2 regions of the Faecalibacterium sp. Marseille-Q4896 genome follow, and region 1 is predicted to be linked to the other one. Evidence: riboswitches for the same ligand, from Rfam matches in the RefSeq annotation. Region 1 holds a riboswitch; the other holds the start of a gene.
The links. A riboswitch is a leader RNA that binds a small molecule or an ion and turns the genes downstream of it on or off. The one in region 1 is predicted to bind FMN.

Region 1 (7,252 bases):
TGGCTCATGCATGGAATGCTGGCCGGTCTATATATGTCCTTTGCCATTCAGGTGGCACAGTATCTGGGTGCAGACCGGCAGGACGATGCACGCGGTGTATTGCGCCAATCTATGATCTTCAACCTTGTGGTGGGCCTTGCAGCTGCGGCCTTCGGCATTGGCATCAGCCGTTTTCTGCCCGGATGGCTGGGCGCCGACCCTTCCCTGCAGGCGGATGCTTCGGCCTACTTTGCCATCTGGTCGGCTTCCCTGCCCTTTTTGATGATCATGGGAACCTACTCCTCCATGCTGCGTTCCTCCGGCGATGCCCTGACACCGGGCCTTATCAGCGTGCTGACCTGCGTGCTGGATGTGATCTTTAACTTCTGCCTCATCAATCCCACCCGTGAGATGGTGGTGTTTGGCCGCACAATGACCGTCTGGGGCCTTGGCTGGGGGGTACCGGGCGCAGCACTGGGCACCGCCCTTGCTACCGCTATCAGCGGTGTGCTGACCCTTGCCATCCTGCTGCTGCGGGACGGCCCGCTGTGCATCCGCAAGCCCGGCTCCTGGCACATTACCAAAGCCTGCCTGCAGAACCTGTGGAAGGTAGGCGCACCGCTGGCCGCAGAGCGTGCAGTTCTTTCCTCGGCGCAGGTGCTGCTCATCCGCATCGTATCCGGCCTTGGCACCACCGCCATTGCTGCCAACAGTCTGGGTGTGAGCGCCGAAAGCCTGTGCTACATGGCAGGCTATGGCATTCAGGATGCATCCCTTGCACTGGTGGGGCAGGCCGTGGGCGCAAACCGTCGGGATATGGCAAAAAACTTTGCCTGGCTGTGCACCGGCATGGGCATAGGCATCATGGCGCTGACCGGTGTTGGCATGTACATTTTTGCGCCAAACCTGATGGGTATTTTCACCGCAGATGCGGCAGTTATTGCGCTGGGCGCACAGGTGCTGCGCATTGAAGCACTGGCCGAACCGATGTTCGGTGCCAGTATCGTTGCCAGCGGTGCCATGCAGGGTGCCGGAGACAGCACGGGATGCTTTGTGCTGAACCTTGTCAGCATGTGGGGCATCCGGCTCACGCTGGCTTCCCTGCTGGCTCCGCATTTTGGGCTGGTGGGCGTATGGATGGCCATGAGCTTTGAGCTGACCATGCGCGGGGTGCTGTTCCTTGTGCGGCTGGTACGCGGCAGATGGCTGGACAAAGGGGCATTAGCCTGATCGACCGCTGGCGGATATATTTTCCTCTAAATAACAGCTCCCCGGCCGGGAACCGCACTGCGGGACCTGACCGGGGAGTTTTGCTGTGGTTATATGATTTGAGAAGAAGAAAAAATGGAGAACAAGTTACTTTCTGCCGTGCAGGATGGGAGACAGCGGCTTGTAGATCAGCATGCACAGCACTGCATCCAGCAGGCCTTTGACCAGCGTGAAGGGCATATTGAAGATGACAAGGCACTTGATGAGGCTGTCTGCAGAAGGCAGGATGGCCTGATACATGCCGAGGATGGCTTCCAGCGGCATGTGGTAGAACTGCACATAGGCCGGATAGGTGATGAAGTAGTTGGACGGTACGCTGAACACAGCCATGGCTGCAGCGCCTGCAATAGCACCAATGATGGCGGTCTTGCGGCTCTTGTGGTGCTTATAGATAACGCCTGCCACAGCGGAGAAAACCGCACCCAGCATGAAGTTGCACAGCTCGCCCACGCATGCAGTGGAAGTGCCCTTGATAACGATGTGCAGCAGGTTCTTCATAAAGCTGATGACCACACCGTACACCGGGCCGAGAGCAAAGGCACCCAGCAGAGCCGGCAGGTCAGAAAAGTCCATCTTGACGAAGGACGGGATGAGCATCGGAATGGGAAACTCAATGAACATCAGGATAAAGGCCACCGCGCTGAGCATGGCGGCAACAGTAAGATTGTGAGTCGTGCTTTTTTTCATGGTAATGATCCTTCCCGGGGTAAGATGCCCCTTACAAAAATTGTTCCGAAAGCTCTTTTCGTATCTTGTTTTTTGGAACGGGAAGGACAAATAGAAAAGCGCCCTGCTGCAACAAAAACACTGCAACAGGGCGCGTAGACAACGATTTGCCTGCCGTTTCTTGCATCCGGACTATACCGTTGGTCCCGGAGTTGCACCGGGTCAGCACCCTTGCGGGTGGTCGCGGACTTTACCGCCAGTGGGGAATCTCACCCCGCCCTGAAACGAACTTTCTGGCACAAAGTATAGCGTGGCAGGCCCAGCTTGTCAAGAGGACATCTTAAAATTTGTGCAAAAAATGTCAAAGTAATTCTTTCAAGCTCCCTTCTCTGTAAGCTCTTGCCCGGGTGGGTGCGGTATGGTATCATAGATGGGTCGTATAAAATTCAGGAGGTTATCATGATCTTTTCTATTCGTGATCTTTCGTTTGAGCTTGGCTCTGTGCTGCTGGAGGGCTGGTTTGCACTGGCTGCGCGCGCAGGGTGCGCACTGCTCATTCTGCTTGCCGCATGGCTGGTACGCCGCTGGCTGAGCAAAAGGGGCATTCCGGCACTGCTGGCCCGCAAGTGGCACTTTAACGGCACTCCCATCCTGCTGCGCAGCTTTGCGGTACCCATCCAGCGCATGTGCACTGCGGTTGGCGTATATCTGGCGGCAGCTTCCCTGCCCTGGGCCATTCCCGGCATTGCCAAGCTGCTGTTGGTCTGCTTCCGCCTTGTCATGACCCTGCTGGTCTGCGAAGGCCTGTATGCGGCATCGGATCTGGCCGACCTGCTGCTGGCTTCCTGCAGCCCGGAGATCCGCTCCAACAAAACGCTCTGCTCTTTGCTGGACACCGCCTACAAGGTGCTGGTGATCGTGCTGTGCGTGGCAGCGTTGGCACAAGAAGTGGGCTTTCCCATCGGCAGCATTGTCGCCGGTGCCGGTCTGGTTGGTCTGACCATCTCGCTGGCCGCACAGGAAAGCGCCAGCAACCTGTTTTCCGGCATCGTGATTCTGCTGGACAAGCCCTTCTCGGTGGGCGACTGGATCACTGTGGGCGATGTGGAAGGCGAAGTGATCGACATCAACTTCCGTTCCACCCGCATCCGCTCGCTGGATAAAACCATCAATGTGGTGACGAACAGTAAGATCTGCTCTTCCACCGTGCAGAACGCCGCCCTGCGCACCATGCGGCCCTACAAGTTCAATCTGGGTGTCACCTATGGCACCACCCGCCCGAAGCTGGAACAGCTGATGAAAGACTTGCAGACCATGCTGGACGCAAGCCCTTACACCAACAAGGGTACCAACATCGTACAGCTTGCAAACTTTGGCGATTCCAGCATCAACATTCTGGTCTCCGCCTACCTGCTGACTAACGCCTACGCGGAATTTTTGCAGATGCAGAACGACCTGAACCTGAACATTATGGACATCATGCAGGCCGACGGTGTGGATTTTGCGTTCCCCTCCACCAGCGTGTATATCGAAAAGAACTGAGCAAACCTGTAAAGGGGCTGTTGCAAAATAGCGCCAACGAAAAGCGGAAAGCAAAAATCTCATCTTTTTCCCTCAAAAAGAGTAGAATTTTTCGGAACTGAAAATGCAAAAAGCTGAGCACCTGCCTTTTCACAGATGCTCAGCTTTTCTATACTCATTTTTTGAAATCTGCCTTTGAGGCCTCAACATTCTGCCCGTTTTGTACGGTGAATGCGGCGGCTATTTTCAATCAGTCAGCTCAAGACTGGCAGGCAGTGATCAGGCTCATCTTGTAGACCTCGTCGGCGTTGCAGCCACGGGACAGGTCGTTGATGGGAGCGTTCAGACCCTGCAGGATGGGGCCGTAAGCTGCATAACCACCCAGACGCTGAGCAATCTTATAGCCGATGTTGCCGGCCTCGATGCAGGGGAAGATGAAGGTGTTGGCCTGACCAGCCACCTTGCTGCCCTTGCACTTGACCTGTGCAACTTCGGGAGCAACGGCAGCGTCAAACTGCAGCTCACCGTCCACAGCCAACTCGGGATCCATTTCCTGAGCCTTGATCACAGCGTCATGGCTCAAAGCAACGGTGCCGCCCTTGCCGGAGCCCTTGGTGGAGAAGCTCAGCACAGCAACCTTCGGATCGATGCCGAACAACTTTGCGGTCTTAGCAGTCTCAACAGCGACCTCAGCCAGCTTTGCAGCAGCAGGGATCTTGACCTCGCCGGTAGCCTTATCAATGGTATCGGTATAGTCGATGTTAACAGCGCAGTCGCCCATGGCAATGCGCTTCAGGCCCTCTTCACCGCAGTCACGGTCCAGAATGAAGCAGGAGCTGACCAGATGTGCGCCCTTCTTGGTCTTGACCAGCTGCAGAGCGGGACGAATGGTGTCGGCAGTGGAGTAAGTAGCGCCGCCCAGCAGGCAATCAGCCTTGCCCATCTTCACCAGCATGGTGCCGAAGTAGTTGGACTTCTTCAGCAGAGCGGTGCACTCCTCAGCGGTCTGCTTGCCCTTGCGCAGCTCCACCATGGTGTTGACCATCTCATCGAAACCGGCATAGTTCTCGGGGTCGATGATCTCGGCAGCGGAAATATCAAAGTTACCGGCGGCAGCAGCAGCCTTGCACTCAGCCTCGTTGCCCACCATGACGACCTTCAGCACGCCCTCGGCCAGCAGCTTTGCAGCGGCCTCCAGAATGCGGGGATCATTGCCCTCGGTGAAAACGATCGTCTTGGGATTTGCCTTCAGCTGTGCTACCAGCGGTGCAAACATATCAGCCATTGTGATTACCTCCGAATTTACTTTCCAATATTCACATCCAGATATCTGTTGGACACAAGGATGCCTTTCTCTTTTATTCTAGCACATACGGCAAAAAGTTCAAGACAAAATTGGCTTTTTGTGCTACAATTTTTGCCTCACGCATCATCGTTATTTTCCTGCCAAAGTAGTAAAACACGCCCTGCGTATTCCTTCACAATTTCCCGTAAACCACCTTCCACAAATTTCAATTTTAAGCTATGCACTTTTCATTCACGATTTTTCTTTTTTTAAATGCAGAAAGTTCCAGTCAGTTCATGCATTTTTTACGTTAAAACGCAAAAAAAGAGCCATCCTCCCGATTCTTCGAGAGAACAGCTCCATAGTATTGGCTTTATAAATATCAGATAGAAATGGTGTTTGCCACGTCCAGCAGCACCGGGTCAAGCGTCTTAGTCATTTCAAGAGCTTCATCCACAGGGTAATCCACCAGCTTTTCGCCCTTCATGCCGACGATGCGGTTATACTTGCCCTGCTCCAGCAGGCACACAGCATGGTAGCCCATTGCAGAAGCGTTCACACGGTCACGCAGAGTGGGAGAACCACCGCGCTGGACATGGCCCAGAATGGTGGCGCGGGAGTCGATGCCGGTGCGTGCCTGAATCTCGTTTGCGATCTCCTGTGCATGGCCGACACCCTCGGCAACAATAATAATGAAGTGACGCTTGCCGGTCTTCTGAGTCTCAGCGATCTTATCCAGAATATCACGCTGCATGTCAAATTCCTTCTCCGGCAGTAGAACAGCCATAGCGCCGGAAGCAATTGCAACATTCAGAGCAATATAACCGGCGTTGCGGCCCATGACCTCGACCACACTGCAGCGGTCATGGCTCTGGGTGGTATCGCGCAGCTTGTCGATCATCTCCAGCGCGGTATTCATGGCGGTATCGTAGCCAATGGTGTAATCGGTGCAGGAAATATCGTTGTCAATAGTGCCGGGCAGACCGATCATCGGAATGCCGCGGTGGGCCAGCTCACGAGCGCCGCGGTAAGAACCGTCGCCGCCAATGACCACCAGCGCATCAATGCCCAGTTCGCGGCACTTCTCTGCACCCTTGTCCTGACCTTCCTTGGTCTTGAATTCCAGACAGCGGGCGGTATACAGAATGGTACCGCCTGCAGAGATGATGTTCGATACACTGCGCAGGTTCATCTCAAAGCATTCGCCGTTCAGCAGGCCATTGTAGCCACGCTGAATGCCGATCATGCGGTAACCCTTATGCAGGCCGGTACGGACTACGGCGCGCACGGCAGCGTTCATGCCAGGAGCATCACCACCGCTCGTCAATACGCCAATCGTTTTGATCTGCTTTTCCATACGAGAGTTTCCCTCCAATTTGTTTCTTCATTTACCCAATGGTATCACAGCGCTCTCCGTTTTAACGCTGTCCAAAGCACTTCATTTGCCTTGAATCATTATAACACAAACGCCTTATTTTGGAAACAGCCATCCCGCCGGATTTGCGTTAAGATTCGTGCACGGAAATGTCATTTTGTTGCAATGTTGTCCGTTCCGACCAGCCTTTCCAGCTCTTTGAACAGCAGCGGATGGCCGGATGCGTACAGATGGCGCGGCACACGCAGATACTGCTTGGTATCGGTCAGATACAGGAGCACCGGCATGTCCCCATCAAAAATGCCAAGCAGATTGACCACCTTTGCATATTCCCTGCTGCTGCGGGAAGGCACACGGATATACAGCTTCTTTGCTGCCGTTTTCATCGGGTCCGGCCTGCCGTTATCCAGTCGGGCCGGATCGTAATTTTCGATCGGGACGATGCTCTCTGCCAGCAGCTTGGAAGCTTCATCCTCCCGTACCGACAGTCTGCCATCGATCACGACGACTGCATTTTCGTGCAGTGAATCCCGGAAAGCATCCAGCACCTTTGGGAATACGATCACTTCCATGGTGCCGGTCAGATCTTCTACGCTGGTAAAAGCCATCATGCTGTTGGACTTTGTGGTCATCATGCGGCTTTTTACCACCGCGCACACAATGCGCACTTTTTCTCCATCCTTCACATGGGCATCTTCCCCTGTAAGATCCTTGATGGTGTGGGATGCAATGCGTGCCGATTGTTCCCGGTAAGCATCCAGCGGATGACCGGACAGATACAGGCCGCTGACTTCCTTTTCCTGCTGGAGCAGTTCCTTATGGCTGTATTCCGGCAGCTGCTTTATTTCATAGCTATCCTCGGAAGCACCGCTCTGTGCTTCCCCGCTCATCACCGAGAACAGATCCAGCTGTCCATCCAGATTGCGCCGAGAGTCGGTCTCAATGCTCTTCAGAATGCCCTCCACGGCCTCCACATGGCTGTGGCGGTTGTTGCCCAGATGATCGAATGCGCCGGCCTTGATGAGGCACTCCACTGCCCGGCGGTTCAGTTCATTGCCATGCATCCGCTTGCAGAAATCGTACAGGCTGGTGTAAGGCTTATTCTGCCGCCCCTTCACCACATTCTCGATCAGGTTGCGGCCCACATTTTTGACCGC
Region 2 (7,252 bases), on a different contig from region 1:
ACATCGAGGAGCAGAAGCAGCTGCCCAAGTGCCTGACCATGTCTCTGGCAGCCTACATTGCCTTCTATTCCAGCGACATTCAGGAGCGCACCGCCGACGGCCTGATCTGCAAGCGCCCTGCCGGCAACACCTACAAAATCCAGGATGACGCATGGGCACTGGACTTCTACTATGCACACAAGGACGACACCGCTGCTCAGCTGGTGAACGCTGTGCTGACCAACACCCAGATGTGGGATCAGGATCTGACCAAGATCGAGGGTCTCGAGGCCGCTGTTCTGGCTGATCTGGAAATGATCCGCACTCAGGGTGCCGAGGCTGCTTACAAGAGCTGCCTGTAAGCCTGAAAAACCAACCTACCCGCACAACAAAGGGCTGCTGCTTTGGGCAGCAGCCCTTTTGTGCGATACGATAAGGAGAACTACTATGCCGCAGGCAATTCATATCAGCCCCATCGACAACGTGGTCGTTGCCCTGCACCCCATTGCCAAGGGCACGCTGGTGGAAGTGGACGGTCTTTCTGTGACTGCTCTGGAGGACATTCCGCAGGGCCACAAGATGGCCGTGAAGCCCATCAAGAACGGTGAGAACGTGATCAAGTACGGCTTTCCCATCGGCCACGCCACCGCAGATGCCGCTCCCGGCAGCTGGATGCACACCCACAACGTGCACACCAACCTGTCCGGTGAGGTAGAGTACAGCTACAACCCCGCCCCGGATCTGGCTCCCCTGCCCAAGGTCGAGCCGGAGACCTTTATGGGCTTCCGCCGCAAGGACGGCCGTGCCGCCATCCGCAATGAGATCTGGATCATCCCCACCGTGGGCTGCGTCAACGACATCGCCAAGAAGATCGTTGCCGACAATCAGGATCTGGTCACCGGCTCCATCGAGGGCCTGTACACCTTCACCCATCCCTTCGGCTGCAGCCAGACCGGCCACGACCATGCACAGACCCGCAAGCTGCTGGCTGCGCTGGTGCGCCACCCCAATGCTGCCGCCGTTCTGGTGCTGCATCTGGGCTGCGAGAACCTGCAGCACGATCAGTTCGTGGAAGAGCTGGGCGAGTACGACCACGACCGTGTGAAGTTCCTCACCTGTCAGGAGGTGGACGACGAGTTCACCGCTGCCCGCGATATCCTCAAGGAACTGGCCGCTTACGCCGGGCAGTTCAAGCGTGAGCCTATCCCCGTGTCCGATCTGGTGGTGGGCATGAAGTGCGGCGGCTCGGACGGCCTGTCCGGCATCACCGCCAATCCCACCATCGGCCGCTTCTCCGACATGATGGGCCAGCGCGGCGGTTCCACCGTGCTGACCGAGGTGCCCGAGATGTTCGGTGCCGAGGGCTTCCTGATGGATCGCTGCATCAACCATGATGTCTTTGTCAAGGCTGAGCACATGATCAACGGCTTCAAGGATTACTTTATCAGCCACAACGAGGTGGTCTACGATAACCCCTCTCCGGGCAACAAACAGGGCGGTATCACCACGCTGGAAGACAAGAGCTGCGGCTGCGTGCAGAAGGGCGGCACCGCCCCCATCATGGACGTGATCGGCTACGGTGATCCCGTTGTCACCAAGGGCCTGAACATGCTGTACGGCCCCGGCAACGATCTGGTTTCTGCCACGGCCATGACCGCCGCAGGCGCACACCTGATCCTGTTCTCCACCGGCCGCGGCACTCCGTTCTCGGCCCCGGCTCCCACCCTGAAGATCTCCACCAACACCCCGCTGGCCCAGAAGAAATCCGGCTGGATCGACTTCAACACCGGCGTGATCGCCGATGGCGAAAAGACCATCGACGAGGCTGCAAAGGACCTGCTGGATCTGGTCATCCGCGTTGCAAGCGGTGAGCAGACCAAGGCCGAGAAGCACGGCTTCCGCGAGATCTCCATCTTCAAGGACGGCGTCGTTCTGTAATCGTTTCGAGGCTGCTGTATGGCACTTTGGCTGTACGGCAGCCTCTTTGTGCATGAAAACGGAAGGGAAGTGTTTTTATGGCTATGACCACTCGCATGATGATCTATGCGTTTCTGCTTTACGGCGGCATTTTTGCCGCTATCGTGGCCGTTATTGCAAGGGTCATAAAATATCTCATTCGCTATGGCATTGATTATTATTTTGAAAAACTGGCACAGAACCAGAAACATAAGGAGGACTGAACTATGAATCAGATCACCACCCGTTATGTCACCGAAAACGGTGCCTGCTATGAGCAGTACGTTATCACCGATGCTGAGGCAAAGACCGAGCTGGTCATCACCCCGGAGCGCGGCGGCATGATCACCGGCTTCTCCCTGAACGGCGAGGAGTACATCTGGACCCGCCACCCCAATTTTTCCGAGTGCAACCGCCCCCGCTTCGGCGTGCCGGTGCTGTTCCCCAACTGCGGCCTGCCGGATAACGGCGTGCACATCTTTGACGGCAAGGCATACCCCATGGAGAACCACGGCTTTGCCGACCTGTGCGCATGGGATGTGGAGAGCGTCGGCCCGGACGGCGTGACCCTGATTTTGGAGTCCACCCCGCTGACCAAGTTCCTCTATCCCTTCGATTTCACCGTGCTGATGAACTATAACCTTGAGGGCAACACTGCCGCCATCAACATGACCGTGATCAACGAGGGCGACACCAACATGCCCTTCAGCTTCGGCTTCCACCCCTACTTCAAGGCTTCCAAGCTGGAGAATGTGGACTTCGATATCAAGTGCGCCACCTGTTCCGAGAGCGCCAAGGGCGAGCAGCCCGCTGCCCCGGAAAAGATCACCCTCACCCGCAAGGAAGGTGCGGACAACAGCGTGCGCCTGCTGACCGGCGTGCAGTTCCCCATGACCCTCACCGACAGCGGCAGCGGCCACAAGGTGACTGTGGATGCCGACGACAGCTTCGACCACGCCGTGCTGTGGCAGCAGGATGCCGAGAGCTTTGTGTGCATGGAGCCGTGGAACGGCTGGGCCAACAGCGTCAATGAGGAAGGCAAGCACGAAGTGCTGGAGCCGGACGAGGCCATGACCGCTGATTGGAGCATCACCATCGAGAAGATCTGAGCTTCATATCGTATAACAAAAAGGACACGCCGTTATGGTGTGTCCTTTTTGTTATAATTCAGTTCTTTGCCGGAATCATAAAGCTCTTATTTTCCGCCGGGTCCCAGTAGAGCAGTTCCACCCTGCCGCCCTGTGCCAGCAGTTTTTCCTTTGGCTCCTGCTTTTGCCAGCAGCGTTCCAGCAGCTTTTCCATGTCGGCATCGGCAGACACCTTCTCCGGGCAGAGGGTACTGCCCTGCCATCTGCCATCGGCATACAGGCTCAGCGCACCGGCATTGCCCGCCAGAATGGCTGCAATGTCCTTCTTCATGCGGTCGTAGTCGTACTCCACGGCCTTGTACTGCCCATGCCACAGGCCGAAGAACACCGAGAACTCGCCGCCCAGTTCAATGAGCAAATTCTCATCATTGTGCGGGTTCTTGACCACAAAAGCCACATCCCCGTTTTCCATGTAGTCGAAGTCCGGCTCCTCATTCGTGTGCACGGTCACATGCTGGCTGCTCAGCGCCGCAAGCAGGTCCTCCTGCACGGCACTGGTATCCGGGATCTCATCATAATTGATATTTGCGTTCATGGGATGCTCCTTTTCTCTGTACTATTTGTGTTGTTATTTTTCACCAGACCGCACAGGTCTTCTTATTTTCCTTCATATTGCTGGATCATTTTTATACGCTGTGTAACAGAATCCATAAAACAGTTCACCCTACTTCACATTAGATCAATGCTTTTTGAATCTAACCATCGAACACACGACCTCGACACGATCCTGATTGTCCAAACTCAATTCAAGGTCATGGTCGATGATAGGCAGCTTGAACCGGACGGACTTCAGCCACTGTCCGTTAGGCTGGCGTTCCGGGTAGATCTGCACCTCGTCGATCAAAATCTCCACCAGTCTGCGGCGTTCCGCCTCGGTCATGGTGGCATAAAGCTTGTCAAAGCAAATCAGGATCTTATAGATGTTGCCGCCTGTGATTTTGTCGGCTTCAATGGCCTGCTTCTTTGCCCGGGCATCCATCAGTTCATTTTCCACCTCTTCGATTTTATCGTACATCTTATAAAGGCGGTCGTCAAGGTCAGATTTTCGGGCGATAAAGTGCCGGTCGTCCGGGTCAAGGCTGTCGATCTCCTCCATAAGCCGGGATTTTGTGGAGTAGTGCTGCCGCAGCTGCTTCTCATAGGCGGCGATCTCCTGCTCAATGGCAGTGGTATCTACCTTCATGTGTAGACCTTGATCTTTTCTGCTGCCATTTCCAGCACCTCCCGTTCGTACCGTCTTGTTCGGAATAGACTTTGCAAGCAAAGTCGTGTGCCAAAGGGCGCTGCTCTCGCCTGTCGGCTCGGTCAAGCGCTTCAAAATGCAACGCATTTTGAGGTTGCCACTGGCGACCCGCGCCCCTTTGGATTCTCCGTTCACATTGTCCTACGGACGATGTGATTTTATTGTTGTAGCGATTCGCTTCATCCCGGTTTCGTCCCGGTTTGCAGAATGCCCTTGCAATCCGAAAGGAGCCGTGCTATAATGCCGCTGTAATTGAATCAGAAATCTTCAGGGCAGGGTGCGATTCCCTACCGGTGGTACAGCCCACGAGCCGTAAGGCATGATTCGGTGAAACTCCGAAGCCGACAGTACAGTCTGGATGAAAGAAGATACCAAGCGCAGAGCCCGCACGGTTCTGCGCTTGTGGAGGCTGCTCTGGGATGCGTTTGCATTCTGGAGCTTTCTTTTTTTGCATAAGGGTTCCTTGTGTCTTTTCGGCTTGCCCTGAACGTTTTTGTTCAGGGCTTTTTCTTTTGGAGGCGACACGATGAACGACAAAGAGTATATGCGTCTGGCTTTGCAGCTTGCAAAAAAGGGTTGCGGATGGACATCTCCCAACCCGATGGTGGGTGCCGTGGTCGTAAAAGAGGGCAGGATCATCGGACAGGGCTGGCACCAGAGATACGGTCAGGCTCATGCGGAGCGCAATGCGCTGGCATCCTGCACCGAAGATCCGCAGGGAGCGACCCTGTATGTGACATTGGAGCCGTGCTGCCATTACGGAAAGCAGCCGCCCTGCGTGGATGCGATTCTGGACGCGGGCATTCACCGGGTGGTCGTGGGTTCTGCTGACCCGAATCCGCTGGTGGCTGGAAAAGGAATTGCAATCCTGCGCGCACACGGCATAGATGTGACCGAAAATGTTCTGCAAGAGGAATGCGATGCGCTGAACAAGGTGTTCTTCCACTATATCACCACAAAACGCCCCTTCGTTTCCATGAAATACGCCATGACGATGGACGGAAAAATCGCCACATACACAGGCGCTTCCAAATGGATCACCGGGGAAATTGCCCGGAATCATGTTCAACGGCAGCGACACCGATTCCGCGGCATTATGGTGGGAGTCGGAACCATCCTAGCAGATGACCCGCTGCTGACCTGCCGGATAGAGGGTGGCCGTGATCCCGTCCGGATCATCTGTGATACACATTTGCGGACACCGCTGCAATCCCAGGTGGTCATGACCGCCAAACAGGTTCCGACCATTCTTGCGACCTGCTGCGGCGACCCGGAGAAGCAGGCGGCATATCAACAGGCCGGGTGCCGGGTCCTTTGTCTGGAAGCGCATTGCGGTCATGTGAATCTTCTGCAACTGATGGAACAGCTGGGGCAGGAGCAGATCGACAGCATTCTGCTGGAAGGCGGCGGAACCTTGAACTGGTCTGCACTGGAAAGCGGTATCGTGCAGCAGGTACAGGCTTACATTGCCCCGAAGCTGTTCGGAGGAAGGGATGCCAAAGCACCCATTGAGGGTGCAGGTGTCCCGCTTCCGGATGCTGCATTCCGCCTGAAGAACAGCCGATTGGAACAGCTTGGCAAAGATTTCCTGATCGAAAGTGAGGTGGAGTACCCGTGTTTACCGGAATCGTGGAAGAAGTCGGAACAATAAAGTCCATCAATCGGGGACAGCATTCCGCCGTACTGACTGTTCGTGCAAAAACGGTTCTGGAAGGAACCAGGATCGGCGACAGCATCGCCGTCAACGGCATCTGTCTGACCGTCAGGCAGCTCTTCCCGGATAGCTTTGCTGCGGATGTCATGCACGAGACCTTGAACCGCTCTGCACTTGCACAGCTCACCGTTGGAAGTGCTGTCAATCTGGAACGTGCCATGCCGGCCAACGGACGTTTTGGCGGACACATCGTAGCAGGCCATGTGGATGGCGTCGGACGCATTGCTAATATCCGAAAAGACGATACGGCTATCTGGTACACCATTCATGCAGATTCTGCGATCCTTCGCTATGTCGTTGAAAAAGGCTCTATCACAATAGACGGTATCAGCCTGACCGTGGCTGCGGTGGAACCTACGGGCTTTTCCGTGTCCACGATACCGCACACCGTCCGTCAGACGAACCTGAACCAACGGCACAAAGGGGATTTTGTCAATTTGGAAACCGATGTTGTTGGAAAATATATCGAGAGGCTGCTTCCATCAGAAACACCGAAGCAAAACACGCTCACAAAAGAAATGCTGCTGCGCTGCGGCTTTTAAGGAGAGTTTACGATGAACTTCAATACCATTCCCGAAGCTTTGCAAGACCTGAAGCAAGGAAAAATCATTCTGGTAACGGATGACCCCGACCGTGAAAACGAGGGGGACTTCATCTGTGCTGCCGAATTTGCCACCACCGAAAACGTCAACTTTATGGCGACCCACGGCAAAGGTCTGATCTGTATGCCGATGTCCGAGGCTTTCGTCCAGAAGCTGCAATTTCCGCAGATGGTGCAGCATAACACCGACAACCATGAAACGGCATTTACGGTGTCCATCGACCACGTTTCTACTTCTACGGGCATTTCTGCCGCAGAGCGTTCCATTACGGCGATGGCTTGTGTGGACGATCACGCAAAAGCAGAAGATTTCCGCAGACCGGGCCATATGTTCCCCCTTCTGGCAAAAAAGAACGGTGTGTTGGAGCGCAACGGTCACACGGAAGCAACCGTTGACCTGTGCCGTCTGGCAGGGCTGAAAGAATGCGGCCTGTGCTGCGAGATCATGCGGGAGGATGGCACGATGATGCGCACCGCTGAACTGGCAAAGCTGGCAGAGCGTTTCCAGATCAAATTCATCACCATCCGTGATTTACAGGAGTACCGCAAGTGTCACGATAAACTGGTCGATCAGGTGACGGCAGTGAACCTGCCCACCAAGTATGGCACCT

Region 2: another riboswitch for FMN. It lies ahead of ribD (bifunctional diaminohydroxyphosphoribosylaminopyrimidine deaminase/5-amino-6-(5-phosphoribosylamino)uracil reductase RibD); the one in region 1 lies ahead of J3348_RS00695 (ECF transporter S component).

The regions. Positions count from the first base shown of each region.
Region 1 covers NZ_JAFREG010000001.1:157,635-164,886, reverse strand. Annotated here, with positions in the region: gene J3348_RS00700 (MATE family efflux transporter) at 1-1,209, shown strand, start outside; gene J3348_RS00695 (ECF transporter S component) at 1,336-1,935, opposite strand; FMN riboswitch at 2,086-2,205, opposite strand; gene J3348_RS00690 (mechanosensitive ion channel family protein) at 2,374-3,456, shown strand; gene pta (phosphate acetyltransferase) at 3,695-4,720, opposite strand; gene pfkA (6-phosphofructokinase) at 5,103-6,077, opposite strand; gene J3348_RS00675 (DNA polymerase III subunit alpha) at 6,248-7,252, opposite strand, start outside.
Region 2 covers NZ_JAFREG010000006.1:28,692-35,943, forward strand. Annotated here, with positions in the region: gene J3348_RS10250 (tagaturonate reductase) at 1-341, shown strand, start outside; gene J3348_RS10255 (altronate dehydratase family protein) at 427-1,917, shown strand; gene J3348_RS10260 (hypothetical protein) at 1,995-2,159, shown strand; gene J3348_RS10265 (aldose epimerase) at 2,163-3,044, shown strand; gene J3348_RS10270 (hypothetical protein) at 3,103-3,618, opposite strand; gene J3348_RS10275 (resolvase) at 3,763-4,266, opposite strand; FMN riboswitch at 4,586-4,700, shown strand; gene ribD (bifunctional diaminohydroxyphosphoribosylaminopyrimidine deaminase/5-amino-6-(5-phosphoribosylamino)uracil reductase RibD) at 4,853-5,977, shown strand; gene J3348_RS10285 (riboflavin synthase) at 5,941-6,582, shown strand; gene J3348_RS10290 (bifunctional 3,4-dihydroxy-2-butanone-4-phosphate synthase/GTP cyclohydrolase II) at 6,595-7,252, shown strand, end outside.